DNA from 2 places in the Janthinobacterium sp. 61 genome. Region 1 is predicted to be linked to the other one. Evidence: predicted binding sites of a transcription regulator. Region 1 holds the regulator's gene; the other holds the start of a gene.
What was found. Region 1 encodes sigma-54, which starts transcription at its own class of promoters, with help from an activator protein. Its sites were predicted from a motif close to TGGCANGNAANCTGCTTT; they were not measured.

Region 1 (9,196 bases):
CGTGCCAGGCGGGCGTCCGGAAGCGCTGGGCCTGGCGCACCATGTGACGCAAGCCGGCGGCGGCCGCGGCGCGGTGCGCGAGATCTGTGAATTCGTGCTGCGCGCCCAGGACAACTATGCGCGCGTCATGGCGCCGTTCCTGGAATGAGGCGTACCGCCTCGCCGCCAGTGATATTTGAAAGAGTGAATTCCTATGCGTAAGCCAGGAGGCGCCCATCGCTGGCGCATGATTTTTACCGTGCTGGGGGCAGTCGTCTTTGCGCTGGGCAGCTTTTGGCTGCTGGAAGTGATGAACAAGAATGGCCTGGACATCACGGCCAGCAAGCATCAGGATGAGCCAGACTATTTCATCACCAATTTCAGCCTGGTGCGCATGGACTTGACGGGTAAGCCCAGCTATATCGTGTCGGGCACCAAGCTCACCCATTATCCGCTGGACGATTCATCCGATATCGACCAGCCTTTCGTGCGCAAACTGTCGCCAGGCATGCCGCCGATGAACATGAATGCGGAACTGGCGCATATCGACCAGGACAATACCCGGCTGCAACTGCACCGCAATGTCGTGATCGACCGCGTGGCCAGTCCGAAGTCACAGAACCTGACGGTCAAGACGGAAGCGCTGACGGTGTTCCCGGATGAGGAAAGAATGGAGACGAACGTGCCTGTCGATATCTTGACGGGCGCCTCGCGCATCAATGGCGTGGGCATGAAGGCCAATAACGCCACCGGCGTGGTGGAAGTGCAGAATGCGCTGCGCATGGTCCTCCCGCCGAAACCGCGCCCGGCCGCGGCGGCAAAATGACAGAATGAAACAAGGAAACCATACTATGAAGAACATCTTGCTATTGACTCTATTCTCGACCATTTGCTCGCTGGGCATCGTGGGCACGGCACATGCCGAGAAAGCCGATTCCGAGAAGGAAGCCATCATCACGGCTCGTAGCGGCCACGTCGATGACGTCAAGCAGGTGCGTACCCTGACGGGCGATGTGGTGCTGGTGAAAGGGACTCTGACCATGAAGGCGGGCCGGGCCCTGATCACGGAAGACCCGCAAGGCTACCAGTTCATCACTTTCTGGGCCGATCCTGGCAAGCTGGCCACCTTCCGCCAGAAGCGCGATGGCGCAGGCGACCTGTGGGTGGAGGGCGAGGCGGAGCGCGTGGAATACAACAACAAGACGGAAGTCGTGAAACTGTTTTCCAAGGCCAAGTTGACGCGCCTGGAAGGCACGAAGCCGACCGACGTGGCCAACGGCGCCTTCATCTCGTATGACAGCCGCAAGGAGGAATTTGCGATGGAAAATTCCGATAGCGGCACCAGCACCCCCGATGGCGGCAGCGTGCGCATGGTGATCCAGCCGAAGCCCAAGGCACCGGCGGCGGAGAAAGCGCCGGCCACGCCTGCGTCAGGAAATAAATAATGGACAATACTCGTTGCGGCAGCACCCTGATCGTTCGCGGGCTGCAAAAAACCTATGGCAAGCGGCAAGTCGTGCATGATGTCTCGCTGCAAGTCGAATGCGGAGAAGTGGTCGGGCTATTGGGGCCGAACGGCGCCGGCAAGACCACCTCGTTCTATATGATCGTCGGCCTGGTGCCGTCGGACGGCGGCAGTATCGATATCAGCGGCGTGGATATTTCCCGCCTGCCGATCCACCGCCGCGCGCAGATGGGCCTGTCGTATCTGCCGCAGGAAGCGTCCGTGTTCCGCAAGCTGACGGTGGAAGACAATATCCGTGCCGTGCTGGAAATCCAGACCGTCGAAGGCCGTCCCTTGAAGAAGGCCGAGATCGAGGAGCGCCTGGATAAATTGCTGGCCGACTTGCAGATTGAAAAATTGCGCGAGAATCAGGCGCTGTCGCTGTCTGGCGGCGAGCGCCGCCGCGTGGAAATCGCCCGCGCGCTGGCCACCGACCCCCGTTTCGTCCTGCTCGACGAGCCGTTCGCCGGTGTCGACCCCATCGCCGTGATCGAGATCCAGCGTATCGTGCGCTTCTTGAAGGAGCGCAATATCGGCGTCCTGATCACCGATCATAATGTGCGCGAGACGCTGGGTATCTGCGACCGTGCCTACATCATCAACCAGGGCTCGGTGCTGGCGTCGGGACGCCCCGACGACATCATCGCGAACGAGTCGGTACGCCGGGTCTATCTGGGCGAACACTTCCGTATGTGAGCCAATGAAACAATCATTGCAGCTGCGCACTTCGCAGCACCTGGCACTGACGCCGCAGTTGCAGCAATCGATACGCCTGTTGCAATTGTCTACACTGGAATTGCACCAGGAGCTGGAGCAGTTGCTGACGGACAATCCCTTGCTCGAACGCCTCGACGATCCGCTCGACCGTTCGCTGCGCCTGCTGTCCGACGGCGCCTTGAGTTCCACGGCCGCGCCGGCCGAAGCACCGCCCCAGCCGCCAGGCCAGGAGGCACCCGCCGCGCCGGCCGAAGCGGAAACCTTTGATGGCGAGGCTGGCGACAGCCCTGCCGCAGCGGAGGGCGGCGACAGCGACTGGAGCGAGGCGAGCAGGGGCAAGGCGCCCGACGACGAAGATTCCCGTCCGCAACTTGAAGCCCACCACTGCACCTTGCGCGAACACCTGATGGAGCAGATGCGCGTGACGGTGCTCGAGTTGCGCGACCGCGCGCTCGTCGAGCTGATCATCGACGCGCTCGACGACAATGGCTACCTGGAAGAGTCGCTCGACGACATCCTGGCGCGTTTGCCGGAAGAGCTGGAAATCGACGCTGACGAGATGCGTACGGCCTTGTCCCTGTTGCAAAGTTTCGATCCGCCCGGCGTGGGCGCGCGCAACGCGTCCGAATGCCTGGCGCTGCAAATCAAGCGCTTGCCGCACATCGCCATGGTGACGCGGCGCATGGCCCTCGTCATTGTGGAAAAACACCTGGCCTGGTTTGCCCAGCGCGATTTTAACAAGCTGAAAAAAGCCCTCGATTGCGATGATGAAGACTTGCGCGAAGCGCAGACGGTGATTCGCCAGTGCAACCCGCATCCGGGTGCCGTGTTCGCCTCGGACGTGTCCGATTACGTGGTGCCCGACGTCGTCGTCAAGCGCGCGCGCAATGGCTGGCAAGTCACACTGAACAACGACGTCATGCCTCGCCTGCGCGTCAACGCCATGTACGCCAACTTGCTCAAGCAGGGCAAGGGCGAGGGTGCCATGGGCGCACAGTTGCAGGAAGCCAAGTGGCTGATCAAGAATATGCGCCAGCGCTTCGACACCATCCTGCGTGTAGCGCAAGCGATAGTAGAAAGACAAAAGAACTTTTTCTCGCATGGGGCCGTTGCCATGCGCCCCCTTGTGCTCCGTGAAATAGCTGATACACTGGGTTTACACGAGAGTACTATCTCGCGCGTAACAACTCAAAAGTACATGCTGACCCCGCACGGCATGTTCGAGTTGAAATATTTCTTTGGTAGCCACGTCGCCACCGAAGCGGGGGGCGAAGCGTCATCGACGGCGATACGGGCATTGATCGTGCAACTGACAGGAGCAGAAGACCCTAAAAATCCTTTATCCGACAGTAAGATTGCGGACATGCTGGGGGAACAAGGCATGGTGATTGCGCGACGTACTGTTGCCAAATACCGGGAAGCGTTGAAAATTCCGCCAGTGAGCCTGCGTAAGTGTTTGTAAGTTTTTTTCGGTTCCTCTGCGGGCCGGATACGATGGACCGCACGAACCCGATCATCTTTAGGAGTGTGTATGAATCTCACCATCAGCGGACATCATCTCGAAGTCACACCAGCCATCCGTGAATACGTACAAACGAAGCTGGAACGCGTGAAACGGCATTTCGATCAAGTCATCGATATCGCCGTGATTCTGACCGTGGATAACCTCAAAGAGAAAGAAAAACGTCAAAAGGCCGAAGTCAATTTGCGTCTGAGTGGCAAAACTGTCTATGTGGAAAGTCTGGCGCACGACCTGTATGCCGCCATCGATATCCTGATCGACAAGCTGGACAGGCAAGTGATGAAGTACAAAACCAAAGTGCAAGGGCACGGTAAAGAGGCGATCAAGCATCTGCCAGACAACTCGGAAGAAGAATTCGCCGCCGCCTAAGCGGCCTGCGACTTTCAACCGGTTGTGATCAACTAAGGGCGCACATTGCGCCCTTTTTTGCGCCCGTAGCTGTTGAGCGCTATGTTCCCCTCACAGGCGCTAGAATGTGCCCGTTCTCACTTCTTTTCACTTTGCCATGAGCGACTTCGTCCAGACCTCCATCCGCAACCGCACGGGCCACATCGTGCTCGACCGCCCCAAAGCCCTGAATTCCCTCTCACTGGAGATGGTGCGCGCCCTGAGTACCGTTTTGCTGGCCTGGCGCGACGATCCGCAGGTGGACGCCGTGGTGATCCGTTCCAGCAGTGAGAAAGCCCTGTGCGCCGGTGGCGACATCCGTTTCTTTTACGATGCGGGCCTGGCCACACCGCAGGGCGGCAGTGCGTTGCTGGAAGATTTCTTTACGGAAGAATATGCTTTAAATCATGTAATCCACTTCTATCCGAAACCGTATATCGCCGTGATGGATGGCGTGGTGATGGGCGGCGGCATGGGCGTGGCGCAGGCCGGGCCTGGCAACCGCCTGCGCATCGTGACGGGCCGCACGCGCATGGCCATGCCGGAAGTCAATATCGGCCTGTTTCCCGACGTGGGCGGCAGTTATTTCCTGTCTCGCCTGGCCGGTCAGCTGGGCTTGTACCTGGGCTTGACGGGCTTGACGATCAACGCGGCCGATGCCTTGTACACGGGCCTGGCCGATGTGTACCTGCCCGAGGCGCAGATGGGGGCGCTGCTGGCCCTGTTCGAATCGACGCCAGGCCAGGGCTTGCCGGTCGCCATCAAGGCCCTGGCAGCGCCGTTCCAGGCCCAGGCGGGCGTTTCTGCGCTGACCATGGCGCGCGCGGCGCTGGACCGCCATTTCGGCGCTGGCTCCGTCGCTGCCATCATGGCTTCGCTGGCGCAGGATGACAGCGCGTTTGCCAGCAAGGCGCTGGCGGCCATGCGCCAGCGTTCGCCGCTGATGATGTCGGTGACCCTGGAATTGTTGCAGCGGGGCGCCCAACTGGGCGTAGCCGATTGCCTGCGCATGGAGCGCACCGTGGTGCGCCACAATTTCGAGCATGGCGAAGTGCTGGAAGGCGTGCGCGCGCTGGTGGTCGACAAGGACAATGCTCCGCGTTGGAACCCTGCCAGCCTGGACGAGGTTGATGCGGCCATGGTGGCGCGCTTCTTTGCCCCCGTCTGGCCGGCGCAAGCGCATCCGCTGCGCCATCTGGATTAACAACGCCAAATAACACCGTAGCGAGCGGAAGGGAGGGGTGGTTGAGAAGCGGAACTGTGCTTTACGCACATGAGCATCGCAGACCACCTATACCGAAGCGCAGTAGATTTTAATGGCGTTCTAGCTACGTTCGCGGTGGCGTAGCACGACCCGTTCATTGGGGCCGAAATACTGCGCCAGCCGTTCTGCCATGTACACCGAGCGGTGCTGGCCGCCCGTGCAGCCCAGCGCCACCGTCAGGTAGCTGCGGTTGTCGGACTTGAATGATGGCAACCATTTCTCGATGAAGGCGCGGATGTCGGCCAGCAGTTCCAGCGCGCTGGGCTGCGCGTCGAGGAAGGCGATCACGGGTGCGTCGCGTCCGTCGAGCGGGCGCAGCGCCAAGTCGTAATAGGGATTGGGCAAGGCCCGCACGTCGAAGACGAAATCGGCGTCCAGCGGCACGCCCAGTTTAAAGGCGAAGGATTCAAAGAACAGGATCAGGGGCGCGCGTTCGGAGGCGACAATATCCTTGACCCAGGCGCGCAGCTTGTTGGCGCTCAGTTCCGAGGTATCGATTACATGACCCAGCTGTTCGATGGCCGACAGGCGTTCCCGTTCTTCCGAGATGCACTCGATCAGGGTACGGCGGCTGGCCGGATTCTGGTTCGGGCGCAATTCATGCGACAGGGGATGGCTGCGCCGCGTTTCCGAGAAGCGCGCCACCAGCGAATGCGTGGTGGCCGTGAGGAACATTACCTTGACATCGTGCCCCTGGTCGCGCAGCAGCGCCACATTGTGCGGCAGGCTGGTCAGCGACTCGGCACTGCGCGCATCGACGGCGACGGCCAGTTGCGGTGTACCTTCGTCGAGCAGCGTTTGCACCAGGCTGGGCAGGAGCGCCGGTGGCAGGTTGTCAACACAATAGTAACCGGTATCTTCCAGCACATTGAGCGCGACGGATTTACCGGAGCCGGATATTCCGGTGATAAGGACGATATGCATAGGCCGATCATACAATAAAGATCGGCACTGCGCTCCAAGGCAATGCTCTTTACAAATTATTGCAATTTTGATTGTGGTGTTGGTGAAGCAAATGCTGGAGCACAGATAGTAGGTCGGCTTAGCGCAAAGCGCGTAAGCCGACGCTGCGGCATAGGCCAACATTGTTGTCGGATTACGCGGGGCCTTGCCCCGCTAATCCGACCTACGTTGTTAATCCCCGCTCATTGCCAAACGTTGCCGTTCCATGAACTCTTGCAAGGTATCGATGCCGCGCAGCTGCAAGATGGTATTGCGCACGGCCGCTTCCAGCAGTACGGCGATGTTGCGGCCGGCAGCGACGGGGATGACGACCTTGCGCACGGGTAAGCCGAGCACGTCTTCCGTGGGGAACAGGAAGGGCAGGCGCTCGACTTCTTCTTCCAGCGCGTTGCGGCGCACCAGGTGCACGATCAGTTTCAAGCGCATCTTGCGGCGCACGGCTGTTTCGCCAAAGATGGCCTTGATGTCAAGCAAGCCCAGGCCCCGCACTTCCAGCAGATTTTGCAGCAGAGGCGGACAGCGGCCTTCGATCATGTTGGGCGCGATGCGCGAAAATTCCACGGCGTCGTCGGCCACCAGGCCGTGGCTGCGCGAAATCAGTTCCAGCCCCAGTTCGCTCTTGCCCAGGCCCGAATCGCCCGTGATCAGCACGCCGACGCCCAGCACGTCCATGAACACGCCGTGCATGATGATGCGCTGCGCCAGCTTTTTCGACAGGTAGACGCGCAGGAAGTCGATCACTTGCGCTGCCGGCAGCGGGGTGGAGAACAGGGGAATGTTTTGCTCGTCGCAGATGGCGAGGATGTCGGGCGGCGTTTCCAGCCCTTGTGCGATGATGAGCGCGGGCGGGCCGCCGGCGATCAGTTCACCGATCACATGGGTGCGCGTATTGACCTTCAGGCGCTGATAGTAATTGATTTCCTGGTGACCAAAGACCTGGATGCGGCCCGGATGGATCAGGTTCAAGTGGCCCACCTGGTCGGCGGCCGACGAGACGTCGCCCGAGATCAGGCGTTCGCCGCCGGGGAAGCCGGCGAACCAGCCCAGTTGCAGACTTTCACGATTATCGTCGTACAGGCGTTGTATCGTCAGCGGCGTTTGCAACATGGCAGTCTTCTTCAGGAGTGGAGGAATACCTGAAGTTTAACCTGCCGCTTGCAAACTGGGTTGCCAATTGACGATGCGCGAATGCACGGATTTCGGTTCCGGATCCGTGGCCAGCGCCGTGCGGAACGCGTCGTCGGAAAACATTTCGGCGATTTCCGACAGGATTTCCAGATGTTGCTGGGTGACATGATCCGGAATCAGCAGGAAAAACAGCAGATTGACGGGCTTGCCATCGGGCGACTCGAAGGGAATCGGCTCGGCCAGGCGCACGAAGGCGCCCAGCGGCGCTTTCAGGGTCTTGCTGCCCTTGACCCTGCCATGTGGCACAGCCACGCCATGGCCCAGGCCAGTCGAGCCCAGGCGTTCGCGGGCAAACAGATTGTCCGAAACGGTAGAGCGGGCGATGCCGTAATTGTTTTCGAAGATCAGGCCGGCTTGCTCGAAAGCGCGCTTTTTACTGGAGACTTCCAGGTCCAGCAGGACGTTTTCGAGAGATAATATTTTGCTAAGATTAGTCATGACACTCAATGAAATGGTGCAATGCGCAGAGGGCTTGCGAGCCGAATTATAGGCCTGTTTCCGCGGCCTGTAACGCCAATTCTCAACAGTATACGCCCGCTGCGGGCGCAGTGGGCGCTACAGCTCATGTCGCCATCATTTTAGCAAAAAACCAACGCTGGGGTGTATCGGCTATTTCTTGATTAAAAACACGTAGCGCGCCGGTTTTTCCGCCGCCGAATGCCGATTTTCCGATTTTTCAGCGTCTTTGACATGCACTGGGGCACTACCGCAACGTTGTTTTAAAACACAGCCAATATTCCTGCTGGCATGATTTCTAGGTGTTGCGCGGTGTTACTGGCGCGCATTGCGCAGATTGCCCGGCATCGCGCCCGTGCTGTAGTTGCTGCGCCACGGATTGATATCGAGGCCCCCGCGGCGCGTATAGCGCGCATACACGGACAGTTTTTGCGGCTTGCACTGGCGCAAGATATCGACAAAGATGCGTTCCACGCATTGCTCGTGAAATTCATTGTGTTCGCGGAAGCCAATCAGATAGCGCAGCAGACTTTCCTGGTCGATCTGTGGCCCTGCATACTCGATCTGCACGCTGCCCCAGTCGGGCTGGCCCGTCACCAGGCAATTCGATTTCAACAGGTGCGAGACGAGTTTTTCTTCCACCGGTGCTGCGTCCAGCGCTGCCTTCAAGAGTTGCGGCGAAGGCGAGTACTGCGTGATTTCCAGGTCCAGGCGGTCCAGCAGCACGCCATCGAATTCACCCATTTTCAGCTTGCCGAAATCTTCCTGCAAGGTCAGTTCCACTTGCACAGGCGCGCCAAAACCATTCGACAAGTCTTGCTTGAGCAAGGTCAACAGGGCTTCCGGGCTATCCAGTTTGGTCTGGTTGTAGGAGTTCAGGTAGAGCTTGAACGATTTCGATTCGATGATGTTCGGCGAATCAGCCGGCGCGCTGATCTTGGCAATGGCCACCTGCGGCTTGCCGCGCTGGTTCAGCCACGACAGTTCGTAGGCATTCCAGATGTCGAGGCCAAAGAATGGCAGTGTGCCGTGCAGTTCCAGTTCATCGCGCTTGCCCTGGCGGGGAATCGGGAACAGCAGTTCTGGCGCGTAATCGGTGCGGTAGGCCGAGCTTTTGCCCAGGGGCGACAGTTCGGCGAGGTCGTTGGTGGTGGTCATGGTGGCGTGGCTACAAATTCTGTGAAGGGTGAATGGTAGCCTATTTCAACCCAACGGC
Region 2 (4,936 bases), 190 kb from region 1:
AGGATGTCGAGGATACGCTGGGCATGTTCCTGGTACATCAGCACTTCAGGGGAGGATTTGGATTTGAATGAGATCAACATAAGCGCTTTCTGAAACTTGTTGTTAGTGTCGAAACAATATCACGACTTGAAATATTGCACAGGCTGTCCGATTGCCCGGATGACGCATTTGCGAGCCGGATAGGGCTATCTGTTGGACAGCACACGTATTTACAAGGGCGGCTGCTCCAGGCAGCTGCCTGTTTAAGCGATCATTAAGTCTCAATCCAGTTTCACTGAGTCCATGAAAGTGTCGATGGTGTCACGCGACAGCTTGCGCTCTTCACCGAGAATGATGATCTGGAAGATGTGCTTGTCCTGTGCCACGAAACGGCCGACCAGCAAGACAGGCTTGCCTTGCTGCGTGCCGCTCGCCTCGATGCTGAGCGAAGTGCGCTGGTGCGTTCCGGCAGCAGTGCTGCTGGCCGCCGATGCGGTTTTTTCGCTGCGCACGGTGCCGTTGATATTTTTCAACAGAGCTGTCTGCATGGCGGGCAGGGCAGCTTGCGCCTGTTCTGCGCTGTCGAGCACCGCGCTGCCGATGGCGAAGGTATTGCCATCGATTTCGCTCGCTGTCATGGTCAGGCTGACTTTCTTGCCATCGAGATCGATCTCGCGCGTCAGCACGGCCGGCTTGCCTGGAAACAGGGCCGTGAACTGGGCGTCGGGGCTGCGATAGTCGCGCCAGTCGAATTTCGGACTGCAGGCGGCCAGCGTGCAGGCTGTAGCGAGCATGGCAAGGAAGAGGGCAAGTGATGGTTTTTTCATCAGCAGATGGTAGCAGTGCCGCCAATCACGCGCAATCGCGCACGTGTGGCGTTTACCAGTCGCCTTATATTTCACGCAGTACGCGCCGGTACTGGATCGCTTCGGCGACATGCGGCGGCGTAATGGCGGAGCTGTCCGACAGATCCGCGATGCTGCGCGCCACGCGCAGTACCCGGTGGTAGGTGCGGGCCGACCAGTGCAGGCGCGTCATGGCGCCATGCAGCAACTGTTCGCCATGTGGCTCCAGGCGACAATGCTGTTCGATTTCCACGTTGCTCAGGCGCTGGTTCGATTTTCCCTGGCGTGCCAGCTGCAAGGCAAAGGCTGCCGCCACCCGGGTGGCGATGGCTTGCGTGCTTTCGCCAGCGCCTGCGTGCCTGCCCAGCGCCGCTGGCGGCATGGCGGCAACTTCGATTTGCAAGTCGATACGGTCGAGCAGCGGGCCGGACAGGCGACTGTGATAGCGCAGCACCGCGTCCGGTGTGCAGCGGCAGCGGCCGGAAGCGTGGCCCAGATAGCCGCATGGGCAGGGATTCATGGCGGCGATCAACTGAAAGCGGGCAGGAAATTCGGCCTGGCGGGCCGCGCGCGAAATGCTGATGACGCCCGATTCCATGGGCTGGCGCAAGACATCGAGTACCCGGCGCTGGAATTCGGCGATTTCATCGAGAAACAACACGCCGCAGTGGGCCAGCGAGATTTCTCCCGGGCGCGGCACGTTGCCGCCACCCACCAGGGCCACGCCGGACGCCGTCTGGTGCGGGGCACGATAGGGACGACGTTTCCAGTGTTCCACCTTGAAGTGGCCGCTCAGGGAATGCACGGCGGCCGATTCCAGCGCCTCTTCATCGCTCATGGGCGGCAGCACGCCGGGGAAGCGGCTGGCCAGCATGGTTTTGCCCGCGCCCGGTGGCCCCACCATCAGCACGTTATGGCCGCCTGCGGCCGCTACCTCCAGTGCGCGCCGCGCCTGCTGCTGCCCCTGTACGTCAGCAAAGTCGGGATACGCAAAAACCTGCGCTGCCAGCAAGGGCTGATGGCGCTGCAGGGCGGTCTTGCTGGCATGCGCGGCAAAATGGGCGCAGACCTCGAGCAGGCTGTGGGCGGGATAGATGCAGGCATCACTGACCAGCGCCGCCTCGCCCGCGTTCGCCTGCGGCAGGATGAAGGCGCGTGGCGCGCCAGCCTGGCTGCGCTGCATGGCAAAGGTCATGGCCAGTGCGCCACGGATGGGGCGGAGCTGTCCCGATAGCGACAGTTCCCCCGCGAATTCGTAATGGTGTAATTGGTCGCCTGGCAACTGGCCGGAGGCGGCCAGGATGCCCAGCGCAATGGGCAAGTCGAAGCGGCCCGATTCCTTGGGCAGGTCCGCAGGCGCCAGATTTGCCGTAATGCGCCGCGCCGGCATGTCAAAGCCACAGTTTTGCAGCGCGGCACGGACGCGGTCGCGCGATTCCTTCACTTCGGTGTCCGGCAGGCCGACTATCGTAAAGGAGGGCAAGCCATTGGCAAGGTGGACTTCGACACTTACCTCGGGTGCCTCCATGCCGGCCAGGGCGCGGCTTTTCAGGACGGCCAGACTCATCAGACTCCCCTTTAGCGCGGGCGCGGTCAGGATCAGTCTAGTCCTTGAAAAGGTGTCAGGCTTGAGGTATGCCAGCAAGGTTGTCAATAACGCGACCTTGCTGGCGATACTTTATGCCTTTGGGTCGTTCAGGCGCGTTTCCAGTTCGATCAGGCGCAATTCCAGTGCGTCCAGCTTGGCGCGGGTCTTGGCCAGCACTTGTGCCTGGATATCGAATTCCTCGCGCGTGACGAGATCGAGACGGGCGAAGCCCTGGGTCATCATCGATTTCACGTTTTTCTCGATATCCTTGGCAGGCGAGTTTTCGATGGCTTGATGGATCTTGCCTTGCAAGTCGTTAAAGAAGGTATTCATGTCCATGGTCAGTCCTTTTATGGTGCGGCCTGTGCATCGCACCATTGCGGTGCACAGCGGCGTTAATCTGGTGCGAAACTGGGCGGTTCATTGTGCTTCAGCAGTCCATTAGCGCAGTCCTGGCGGCTTGCAGGGTATGTATGGACGGAAATGCACCTGTCAAGGTGGCAAGAGAGCTGGCACGTATTCTGCTAAAGAAGCTATGAACGCTTTGTGATCTCCAGCCAAGATTTTAAACCTCAACCGCTTTAAAAGTTCAATAAAAGGGAATCGCCATGAAGAATCTGTCCAAGAACATGACTTTAGTAGCAGCGTTGACGCTGGCCATGACCGCCGTGTGCGGTAGCGCCATGGCCCAGGATGCAGTGGCAGCGCCTGCTGCGGCCGAAGCCGTACCTGATAACGTGGTGAGCTATAACGTGGCGCTGACCAGCGACTATCGTTACCGTGGGATCTCGCAAAGTCGACTCGATCCTGCCATCAGCGGTGGTGCCGACTACACCCACAATCCGACGGGCCTGTATGTAGGCACCTGGCTGTCGAGCATCAAATGGATCAAGGACGGCGGCGGCGATACCAACCTGGAATGGGATATCTACGGCGGCAAGCGTGGCGAGATCAGCAAGGACTTCACCTACGATGTGGGCGGCCTGTACTACTTCTATCCCTCGAATGGGCTGAGCACCAACGCGAACACCTTCGAGCTGTATGGCCAGCTCGGCTATGGTCCGGCCTACATCAAGTACTCGCACTCGACGACCAATCTGTTTGGCGTGGCTGACAGCAAGAACAGCGGCTACCTCGATGTGGGCGCGAATATCGATGTATACGAAGGTTATCTGCTGAACCTGCATGTGGGCCGTCAGAAGGTCGAGCACAACGATGCCCTCAGCTATACCGATTACAAGCTGGGTGTCACCAAGGATTTCGGCGTGGCAACAGTCGCCCTGGCCTACGTCAAAGCCAATATCACTTCGCTGGCGCCGAATGGCAAGAACCTGGCGAAATCCGGTCTCGTGCTGACCGTGTCCAAAACCTTTTAAGCGAGAATGCCATGAAAATGATTACAGCAATCATTAAACCGTTCAAACTGGACGAAGTGCGCGAAGCCTTGTCGGCTATCAATGTGCAAGGCATTACCGTCACCGAAGTCAAAGGGTTTGGTCGCCAGAAAGGTCACACGGAACTCTACCGTGGCGCTGAGTATGTCGTCGATTTCTTGCCAAAAACTAAGATTGAAGCGGCCGTGGATGACGCCATTGTCGACCAGGCCATTGAAGCGATCGAAGGTGCCGCGCGTACCGGTAAAATCGGCGATGGCAAGATCTTCGTCTACAACCTGGAACAAGTCATCCGCATCCGTACCGGTGAAACCGGCAACGAAGCGCTCTAAGGGGAATATTGATGCGTAAAAATATAACAAAATTGCTCGCTGGGATAGCCTGTCTGTGTGCTTTTGGCCTTGCCACGCCGAGCTTTGCCGATGCCCCCGCCAAGGCGGAAGAGGCCACGACTACTGTCGTCGCCGCTCCCGCCGTGACGCCGGTTCCTGACGCAGCGCCCGCAGCTGCCGCTCCGGCACCGGCAGCTGCCGCGCCAGCAGCTGCGCCCGTCGCCAACAAGGGCGATACCAGCTTCATGATGATCAGCACCTTGCTGGTGATTTTGATGACCATCCCCGGCCTGGCCCTGTTCTACGGCGGCCTGGTGCGGTCGAAGAACATGCTGTCGGTGCTGATGCAAGTGTTCATGGTGTTCGCGCTAGTGATCGTGCTGTGGTGTATTTATGGCTACTCGATCGCCTTCACGGAAAAAACCGCCTTCTTCGGTGGCTTCGACCGCCTGTTCCTGAACGGCATCTGGGATCCGGCCAAGGGCACGTTTGCCGCCGCCGCCACCTTCAGCAAGGGCGTCGTCATTCCCGAGTTCGTCTTCGTGGCTTTCCAGGGCACGTTTGCCGCCATCACGTGCGCACTGATCGTCGGCGCCTTTGCCGAGCGCGCAAAGTTTGCCGCGGTGCTGGCCTTCGTCGTGCTGTGGTTCACGTTCGCCTACCTGCCGGCCGCCCACATGGTGTGGTTCTGGACCGGTCCTGACCTGATCACGAATGCCGCCACCTCGGCCAGTGAAGCCCTGAAGGCTGGCTGGATCTGGCAAAAAGGCGCGCTGGACTTCGCCGGCGGCACCGTGG

Region 2: the regulator sigma-54 is predicted to act here: its motif matches at 2,923-2,940, upstream of CLU92_RS23120 (TorF family putative porin).

The regions. Positions count from the first base shown of each region.
Region 1 covers NZ_PJMQ01000001.1:4,896,682-4,905,877, forward strand. The annotation lists gene CLU92_RS22195 (HAD family hydrolase) at 1-148, shown strand, start outside; gene lptC (LPS export ABC transporter periplasmic protein LptC) at 194-805, shown strand; gene lptA (lipopolysaccharide transport periplasmic protein LptA) at 831-1,424, shown strand; gene lptB (LPS export ABC transporter ATP-binding protein) at 1,424-2,179, shown strand; gene CLU92_RS22215 (RNA polymerase factor sigma-54) at 2,184-3,662, shown strand; gene hpf (ribosome hibernation-promoting factor, HPF/YfiA family) at 3,732-4,091, shown strand; gene CLU92_RS22225 (enoyl-CoA hydratase/isomerase family protein) at 4,228-5,313, shown strand; gene rapZ (RNase adapter RapZ) at 5,434-6,297, opposite strand; gene hprK (HPr(Ser) kinase/phosphatase) at 6,508-7,443, opposite strand; gene CLU92_RS22240 (PTS sugar transporter subunit IIA) at 7,480-7,962, opposite strand; gene queF (NADPH-dependent 7-cyano-7-deazaguanine reductase QueF) at 8,296-9,138, opposite strand.
Region 2 covers NZ_PJMQ01000001.1:5,093,206-5,098,141, forward strand. The annotation lists gene CLU92_RS23100 (DUF1840 domain-containing protein) at 1-80, opposite strand, end outside; gene CLU92_RS23105 (hypothetical protein) at 261-806, opposite strand; gene CLU92_RS23110 (YifB family Mg chelatase-like AAA ATPase) at 871-2,391, opposite strand; gene CLU92_RS23115 (accessory factor UbiK family protein) at 2,503-2,751, opposite strand; gene CLU92_RS23120 (TorF family putative porin) at 3,021-3,788, shown strand; gene CLU92_RS23125 (P-II family nitrogen regulator) at 3,800-4,138, shown strand; gene CLU92_RS23130 (ammonium transporter) at 4,150-4,936, shown strand, end outside.